One region of the Phormidesmis sp. 146-20 genome, then DNA from elsewhere that is predicted to be linked to it. Evidence: riboswitches for the same ligand, from Rfam matches in the RefSeq annotation. Region 1 holds a riboswitch; the other holds the start of a gene.
The links. Region 1 has a riboswitch for cobalamin ahead of ACKFKH_RS23780 (energy-coupling factor ABC transporter permease). Riboswitches for the same ligand answer to the same signal wherever they lie in the genome.
Positions count from the first base shown of each region.

Region 1 (4,655 bases):
CACCCAGGCTCTATTGACGGTTTCGACCGGGACTCGCCTCCAGATTTACGCCAAAGACGGGCTGACCGCAAAGGCAAAAATTCAAAGCGAAAATTCTGCGGCTCCCCTTCAGGTCGGGCAATGGGTACAAGAAGCGGTACGAATCATTCCTCACAATCTGGGGCTGACGGTGGCGATCGAGAGCAGCCTAGAGCGAATTGAACGAGTCGATGCGGTGAGTGCGTTTTCGGCGATTTCCTCCGTGTCGGCCGTGATTGCGGGGGAGCAGGCGGCAGATTTTTTGTTTGGTAAAGTGCGCGAGACGACTCAGGTGGCCGCTTTGCCGACCGCGCCGATCGCCGGGGTAGTGCCGCCTTCGGGGTATGGGTTGTTTTCGCAGGGGCAAGTGGCGATCGCCAACACCAGTGGAGAATCGGGCGAAGCGGTCAAGCTAGCCGTCAAACGATTGGTGCCTCACCTGCAACGGTTACTCGCCGCAAAATTGTTGAATCTGACGGTAAATACGCGATCGCAGACGTTGGGAATTCAAGCAGAATTGATTGAGAAGTCTTCTTTAGAGCGGGTTTTGATCCAGCAAAAGACGGCTCGTATTTCTCAAGGAATGGTTTCCAATGCAGGCGCTCAAGAAGGCAAACGCTTGACGCTGGCGATCGGCACTTCCCTGCAATATCGCCTCGAAAATCAGGGAGATCAGCCGCTTTATTTTGTGTTGCTGGGGTTGGATAATAGCGGTCAGTCGTTTGTGATTTGGGCAGATGAGGCGGCGGTTTCTCCCAAAACGGTGCTGACGGTGCCGACGCTGGAATGGACGGTTCGCAGTCCGATCGGGCTTGCCGAAACTCACCTAATTTGTAGCCGTGTGCCCTTTAGCCAAACTCAAAGCCTGGTGCAGTCGCCCTCACAGTCAGGAATTCGCTCTATTGAGCGACCTTTAGAAGTGGCCCAAGCGATTCTCAAAGACCTGCATCAAGCGAGTCAGAATGCTGAGAAGACGGTAGGAGCGATCGAAAGTTATCTGCTCGATATCAATGAGTGGGCGACCTTTCGGTTTGTCTATCAAGTTGTTTGACAAGTCGTTTGAGAAAAGTACTCATGTTCATTCAAAAAGTTTTGCGTGTTGTATTGCTGGTTCTATTCACGCTGCATTGTTGGGTCGATGCGCCCAGCGTTGTTTTAGCCGATACATCTGTGTACGAAGAACGATTGCAGCATAGTTCTGATGGCATTGGTAAATTTTATCTCGATCGTGAAATTGCTCAGGTGATGGGCCACGAAGGTGCGGGTTGGTTAGAGCGTCCCCGACGATCGGGCGAAGAACAACCGCAAAAAGTGATCACTGCCCTCGATCTCAAACCGACCGATGTGGTTGCCGACATTGGTGCAGGGACGGGTTATTTTAGCTTTCGGATTGCGCCTCGTCTGTCTCAGGGCAAGGTGTTTGCAGTAGACATTCAGCCCGAAATGATCGAGATTCTCAACGACCTCAAAGCCAAAAAACACATTGCCAACGTCGAGCCTATTTTGAGCAGTGTCACCAATCCCAATCTGCCCGAAAACAGTGTTGATGTGGCGTTGATGGTCGATGCGTACCACGAGTTTGAGTATCCCCAAGAGATGATGGCGGCGATCGTCAAGTCCTTAAAACCCGGAGGAAAAGTGGCGCTTGTTGAATATCGCGGTGAGAATCCTTTAATTTTGATCAAAGCGCTGCACAAAATGACGCAAGCACAAGTCAAAAAAGAAATGGCAGAAGTCGGATTAATCTATCAGGAAACTAGAAACGGTTTACCTCAGCAGCATTTAATGATCTTCGAGAAGCCAAAGTTAGCCTGACTGTCACTGAATAAATTGCTATGAGTCGTTCTTGTAGGCGCGGTTTGAACCGCCAGCCAGACTGTTGCAAAAACCGCAGTGTAACGATCGGGGCAAATTCCTTTCTAATTTGCTTTTGATCCAGTATGCTAAATTCCACGCATCGGTTCTGACGGGGAGCAGCCGTCGGAGGAAACAGGGAAAGTGTAGTGTGATTCTACCGCTGTCCCGCAACTGTAAGAGAGTTTTGATTCATTCATCAATCTACTCTTGAGCCAGAATGCCTGCCGATCGCGCACCACACGTCTTATCTGCGAGGTACAGGATGAAGACACGATATCGAAAATGGGTCAGCCTGGGACTAATGGCTGGCTTAAGTTGCTATCTTTTTCTAGCTTCAGCGAGTCCCGCTTACGCGATGCACATTTCAGAAGGATTTTTGCCTGTATGGTGGGCGATCTTTTGGTGGGCTGTGGCGTTGCCGTTCTTTTTGCTGGGGCTACGATCGCTCACCCGCATCACTCAACAAAACCCCGAACTCAAACTCTTGTTGGCATTGTCAGGCGCATTTACGTTTGTCTTATCAGCGTTGAAAATTCCTTCAGTTACAGGTAGCTGCTCTCACCCGACGGGCACCGGATTGGGCGCAATTTTGTTTGGCCCTTCCGTGATGTCTGTGCTGGGGGGATTGATCTTGCTCTTTCAGGCGTTGTTGCTGGCGCATGGGGGCTTGACAACGCTGGGTGCAAATATGGTGTCGATGGCGATCGTGGGCCCTTACGTGGCCTATTTCACCTACCATCTTGTATTGCGAACTGGGTATCAAAAGGTTGCAATCTTTTTAGCCGCGGCGTTGGCAAATTTGATCACGTATCTGGTAACCGCCGTACAACTTGCATTAGCATTTCCTGCTGTGCAAGGTGGCTTTATTGCGTCATTTCTCAAGTTTGCAGGTATTTTTGCCATTACCCAAGTTCCCCTAGCCGTGACTGAAGGGTTGCTCACGGTACTAGTTTGGAACTGGCTACAGCATTATGGAGAACAAGAACTGCAAACCCTGAAAGCATTGAGAGAACCACAATAATGATGAATAAACGATCGAACTGGCTATTACTCATCGGCGTAGTTGTTTTATCTCTTGGCCCTTTGTTAGTTCTCCAGGGCAGAGAGTTTGGAGCAACCGACGGTCACAATTCAACTGCAATTCAAGAGATTCGACCGGACTACAAACCCTGGTTTCAGCCTGTGATTAAGGACTCTGGCCCCGAAGTGCAAACTTTCTTATTTGCGGCTCAAGCGGCGATCGGGGCAGGCATCACAGGTTACATTCTGGGCTTATACAAAGGTCGATCGCAGCAGCGCAAGGATGATCAATAGCCTGTATTCTGCCAAACATGACCCTGCAAATTGATACGATCGCTTACACCAATCGACTACGCCACTTGCCACCGAGTCAAAAATTGCTGTTTGCGATCGTGCTTTTGTCGATTACCTATTGCACTTCTGCTCCCATACAGAGCCTGATTACTGTTTGGGTGAGCATTTGGATTGTGGCTTATGCTAGAATTTCGGTCTCGATCTATTTGCGGCTGCTTTTCATTCCGATTGGGTTTTGGTTGACTAGTCTGCCTGCATTTGTTGTCAGCAGCGTTGCCTTATCTAATTTATCTTTGGTTCAGTCTGATGCGTGGCAGGGATTCGTTTGGAACGATCATTTTATTTATCTGAGTCATCAAGGAATGCAGCAGGTAAGTGTGTTGGGCATGAGAACGATCGCCTCTACTGCCTGTATTTATTTTGTCATGTTGACCATTCCCTTTACTGAAGTTCTAGACATTCTGCGTCGCGTTGCGTGCCCTGTATTATTAGTTGATCTCTTGATGTTGATGTACAGATTTATCTTTGTGTTGTTACGCACGGCGAATGAGATTTGGATGGCGCAGCGATCGCGCAACGGCTACCATACTCGAAAACTCTGGATCAAAAGTCTGGGACTGCTAGTTGGGCAACTCCTTCGTCGTACCTTAGAAAACTATCGTCAAGGCTCTCTCGCGTTAGAATCCCGTGGCTTTACTGGAGAGTTTCGGGTATGTCACTCGCGGCGTTATTATCCCTCCAAACGTTACAGCTTTGAAGCATTGTTAGGGTGTGTCATTTTAGTCGCGCTCACGGGATGGCACTATGCTTCTATTTGAGCAAGTTGGCTACACCTATCCTGGTAGTGATCAACCCGCCCTTGAGAATCTCACATTACGCATTCCGTCAGGCAAACGCTGTGCCTTAATTGGTCAAAATGGCTGCGGCAAAACCACGCTGTTTCTCTTAGCAAACGGACTCTACAAACCCCAAAAAGGACGAATTCATTGGCAAGGTTCACCGCTTCGCTACGATCGCTTCGAGTTACCCGCAAGGGGTCGCTCCTCTCTGCTCAATCTTCGTCAAAAAGTCGGGCTAGTTTTTCAAGATCCCGAACAGCAGCTAGTGGCCTCTACTGTTGAAGAAGATATCTCGTATGGGTTGTGTAATTTAGGTTTGCCAGATGCAGACGTGATCCAAAAAGTTGGGGATGCGATCGCCGCTTTCAACCTTACTGAACTGGCCGCCCGTCCCGTTCATCACTTAAGTTTGGGGCAAAAAAAGCGCGTTTCTCTCGCCGATGTCATGGTGCTTGAGCCAGAGCTATTGCTGTTAGATGAGCCAACGGCCTACCTCGATCCACGTCAAACCCGCGATCTGATGGCAAAACTACGTCAGATTCACCAAAGGGGAACGACGATCGTCATGGCCACTCACGATTTAGATTTAGCCTACTGTTGGGCCGACTGGATTTTTATCCTCAACAA
Region 1 is NZ_JBJPHT010000038.1:52,075-56,729, reverse strand. Features, by position in the region: gene ACKFKH_RS23790 (caspase family protein) at 1-1,069, shown strand, start outside; gene ACKFKH_RS23785 (class I SAM-dependent methyltransferase) at 1,093-1,833, shown strand; cobalamin riboswitch at 1,959-2,118, shown strand; gene ACKFKH_RS23780 (energy-coupling factor ABC transporter permease) at 2,138-2,896, shown strand; gene ACKFKH_RS23775 (energy-coupling factor ABC transporter substrate-binding protein) at 2,899-3,189, shown strand; gene cbiQ (cobalt ECF transporter T component CbiQ) at 3,207-4,007, shown strand; gene ACKFKH_RS23765 (energy-coupling factor ABC transporter ATP-binding protein) at 3,994-4,655, shown strand, end outside.

Region 2 (4,655 bases), on a different contig from region 1:
CTGCCAAATCATGATCATCAGATTGAGCGCGATCAGCATTGCTAAAGTAGTCGCTCCTTGAAACCACTGCTTCTCAGTCACCAAGTGGAGTCGGTTAGCCAAGGTGCCGTTAAGGACAAGCGTAGGATTTCTGAGCGGCGACATTTGATAAATAAAGAGCGCGATCGGCACCGTCAACCCTATCAGACACCCCAAACAGATTGCAGGATAATATCGCCATTGAGAAGTCATTTGCCCAGATCCTCCACGCTTTTGCTTGGAATGACTCGATCTCTCTAACTCAGGTTCCTGATTTCACCAGTCTTGACCGACAATTTGCCCTTGACGATCGAAGAGAACCGTCTGAACGTTCATCGTCGCATTGGCGTATTTTTTCACGTATGATTCCGATTTTTGACTGACCTTTCTCGCCAGCGTTGTAAAAACTGTGTCTGAAAGCTTCAATTCCATGAGTTTTTTTTGAGCAGCATCGGCCGTTTTGCATTCAAGAACCGCTTGAGCAGCAGCCAGATCACCCCCTACCGAAATTACCGCAGCACTGAGAATTTCAAGTTTTGCGTCGGCTAGATGACTGGATGTATTGAAGATGCCGCCTGCAAGTTTGATCAGCTTACCGTGATAGCCCAATAGTAGAACCGAAGTTGCTTTATGAAGTCCGGCTTCGACTAACAAAGCACCGATCCAGTTACCCGTTTGTACGATCGCTCCCGCATCCAACCCCAAGCGATCGGCTACCTGTAAACCATTACTGCCAATACAAAAAATTAAATCGGAGTGAGATTGCACTTTCTCTCGAAGCGAAACGCGAAATTCTTCTAAATGATCGGCGGCTGAGAATGGTTTTGAGATACCGCTCGTTCCGAGTAGAGATAAACCTTCGAGAATGCCAAATGCTTCATTTGAAGTACGCTGCGCGAGTTGACGACCTTCGGGGAGAATGATGGAAATTGTCAGGGTACGATCGCCCGGAATCAGAGCCAACAGATTCGCATCAAACAACCGTCGCGCATAGCTGTAGATTGCGGGATCTCCTGCGGCCGTTTTGCCCAATCCCTCGCCCGCCTGTAGGATGAGTGGAGGTTGATTGCCCCGTTCTGATAACCTCACCCAGGCCCAAATTGGCGTGTCGCGAGTCAAATCTAAATTGTCGCCCGGATCACTGAGGGTAATCGCGATCGCGCTGACTTCATCCAGTTTGGCGACTTGAGAAATTGGAATTTCAGCCAGGTCGGGCAATAGATCGAGAGAGACGATCGAGGGTGGGTCTGAATTCAATAACTGTAGAAAGGCCGCTTTGGCGGCAGCGACAGCGAAAACGGGAAGGGTGTAACCTGTGCGGGGCATGGGAGATGAGGAGTGAGGAGTGAGGGGTGAGGAGGGAGGAGACGTTGGACTTTAGTCTCTGGTCTTCTGTCTCTGTCTCATCACGGCTTGCGAGCGACCCATTGGGTGATGGGAGAGAGGGATTTCCAGCCGAGGAAACGACCGATCGGGGCGGCTCGTTGAATGGAGATGCGGGTGAATTCGCCGCCGACGCGATCGTGCCATTCAAAAAGCTTTTGTTCGCCTTTGAGGGTGACGACGTTGGCGACGAGACGACCGCCCGATCGCAGGGCTGACCAGCAGGTTTCGATCAGTCCTTCTGTGGTTGCGCCACCGCCGATAAAGATGGCATCGGGTTGAGGAAGGTCGGTGAGAATTTTGGGTGCGGTGCCTTCTAAAATCTGTAAATTTGGCGTTCCTAATGCGTTGGCGTTGTCAGCAATGTAGTGTGTACGGGAGCGTTCGATCGCAATGGCCCGACAGCGGGGGTGACTTCTCATCCATTCGATGGCGATCGAGCCACAGCCAGCCCCAACATCCCATAAAAGCTGGCCAGGTAAGGGGGCGAGGGCTGAAAGGGTGATCGCCCGAACTTCTCGCTTGGTCAATTGTCCGTCGTGGTGGTAAGCGTTATCCGGTAGTCCAGGAATTCGCGCGCGCGGAACGGCTTTAGAATCAGCGACACATTGAATGGCGATCGCGCTCAAGTCGTCTAATTCGGTCTGATTCCAGTCGGAAGCGATGCTTTGAAGGATGCGTTCTCTCGCGCCGCCCAAACGCTCTAAAACGGTGAGAGAACTGTTTCCAAAGCCTTTTTCGGTGAGTAGACGGGCGACGATCGCGGGCGTTTGTTTGCCTTCGCTCAAGACTAGCAGCTTTGCACCGGGATAGAGATACGCATTCAGCAACGCAAGCGGACGACTGCACAGACTCAGCGTTTCAACTTCAGTCAGCGACCATCCCAGACGAGAACAGGCCAGGCTAAAAGTCGATGGAGCAGGAACGATCGTCATTTCTGCCAGAGGAATTTTGCGCGTCAGCATCACCCCAATGCCGTAGCACATCGGATCGCCACTCGCCAAAACACAGATCGCCTGTCCCCGTCGCTGCATGATTTCTTCTACAGAATGATGAATTGGAGTCGCCCAAACAATTTTCTCGCGCCGATCGTCTGGAATCATCGCCAAATGACGATCGCCCCCTACCAAAATTTCTGCATGATCGACGAGAGAACGAGCGATCGCAGACAATCCAGCCAGCCCGTCTTCGCCAATTCCCACCACAGACAGCCACTTTTTCTCCAAGTCCAAACTCATCGCCTTCAATCCGACAAAACGTTAAGGATGCAGGATTCTCGATCCGTTCTCATGCTAAGTTACTGAAGCTTAGGGTTGGGAAAGTTCGGTGAGATTCCGATACTGTGCCGCAACTGTAATGGGCAAGCCCAAGTCAGAATGCCAACTCTAGGAATGTCATCAGGCATGTTGTTTGAGATTCTCTGCGTCGCACGGAGAAGGAGTTTCAGTGATATCGTCCCAATTTACTGCCTGTCCAGGGTTATTTTATGCCACATCGGCCGCAGATGGCGTTTTGTCACGCTTGCGGATTCCAGGCGGCGTTCTCAATGTTGAGCAGTGTGAAGCGATCGCCAATCTCGCAGATCAGTTTGGTGGCGGCTTTGTGGATGTGACCAATCGAGCGAATGTGCAAATCCGTGAGAGCAAGATTTCGCCAGAGGCATTGACGCAGTTACAAACCCTTGGGCTGGCTTCTCCGATTGCCGAAGTGGATGCCCTTCGCAACATTATGAGCAGTCCGACTGCGGGCAGCGATCGACAGGCAACGATCGACGTGCGTCCTTTAGTTTCTGAATGGAATCAAACCATGATTGCTCATCCAGAATTTGCCATTTTATCGGCTAAATTTAGCGTTTGTTTTGACGGTGGTGAAGCGGTTTCGGTGCGCGATCGACCCAACGATATTGCCTTTTCTGCGGTTAAAAATCAGTTTCATCTCGCCCTTAGTTTGGGAGACCGGGGAACCTCACCGCTAGATGTGGGTGTAGCAATTCAACCTGATCAGGTTCTGCCAACTTTACTGGCGCTGACTGAAGTCTATTGCGATCTAACCCCTCTAATTAATCGCCGTAAGCCTCGATTGAGAGACGTTCTACATGAGTTTGGGGTTGAATCTTACCTACAAAAAGTAGAACAGCGCTTGCCGTTTAAGTTTCAGGATTGTGAGGCGAAATTAAAGAAATCTTCCCCTTCCTATCAGCATTTAGGAATTCACGCTCAACGTCAACCAGGACTATTTTATGTCGGACTTGTGCTGCCTCTGGGACGATTAGAAGCAGTTCAATTAAAAGGATTAGCTAACCTATCGAAGCAATTTGGATCAGGTGAACTGCGCTTAACGCCCTGGCAAAATGTGCTGATTCCAGGAATCCGAGAGCAATCGCTTCCCCAACTCCACCGAGGGATAAAAGCGTTGGGACTAGACTGGTCAGAAAGAAGTTTTTGGGGTGCGATCGTCGCCTGTTCGGGTAAGGCTGGCTGCGTGTCTTCGGCGACAGAAACTAAGCAAGATGCGATCGCGTTAGTCGAAGATTTGCAAGGAAAAGTTACACTCGATCGACCGATTAATCTACACTTTAGCGGTTGCGAAAAATCCTGTGCCCAACATACTGAAAGTGACATTACGTTACTAGGAATAGAAACCGACGATAACGCTGCCGTCTATGATATTTACATTCGAGACAACGCTGAAGATCATACAAAATTCGGTCAAATCCTTTACTCAAACATTCCACCTGAACATCTTTCCCCGCTCATTGAGAACATGTTAAAAACCTACCAATTAAAACGCGAAAATTCAGATTCCTTTCGAGAATTCACTCAGCGCTACACCCTTCCGCAGCTTCAACACTTCTTTAACCAACCTCTTTAACCAACTTCCCTCCTCCCTCCTCCTTCCTCCCTTTTATGACCGACTACATCCGAGACGGCAACGAAATTTATCGAAACTCTTTTGCCATGATTCGATCGGAAGCCAATTTAGCCAATTTGCCCCCTGATTTTGAGACGATCGCCGTTCGATTGATCCACGCTTGCGGCATGACCGACTTGGTAGAAGATTTAGCCTACTCTGCCGACGCAGTACAAGCTGGACGATCCGCCCTTCAAGCAGGAGCCTCCATTCTCTGTGATGCCCGCATGGTCGCTGAAGGCGTGACACGACGCAGACTTCCCGCCAACAATTCCATAATTTGCACACTCAACGATCCACAAGTGCCAATGCTGGCGCAAAAAGTCAACAACACGCGCTCGGCG
Region 2 is NZ_JBJPHT010000025.1:70,544-75,198, reverse strand. Features, by position in the region: gene ACKFKH_RS19330 (hypothetical protein) at 1-231, opposite strand, end outside; gene cbiD (cobalt-precorrin-5B (C(1))-methyltransferase CbiD) at 295-1,344, opposite strand; gene cbiE (precorrin-6y C5,15-methyltransferase (decarboxylating) subunit CbiE) at 1,425-2,639, opposite strand; adenosylcobalamin-variant (AdoCbl-variant) riboswitch at 2,701-2,791, shown strand; gene cobG (precorrin-3B synthase) at 2,848-4,272, shown strand; gene ACKFKH_RS19310 (precorrin-8X methylmutase) at 4,308-4,655, shown strand, end outside.
Region 2: linked by a shared signal. The riboswitch ahead of cobG (precorrin-3B synthase) and the one ahead of ACKFKH_RS23780 (energy-coupling factor ABC transporter permease) in region 1 are both predicted to bind cobalamin.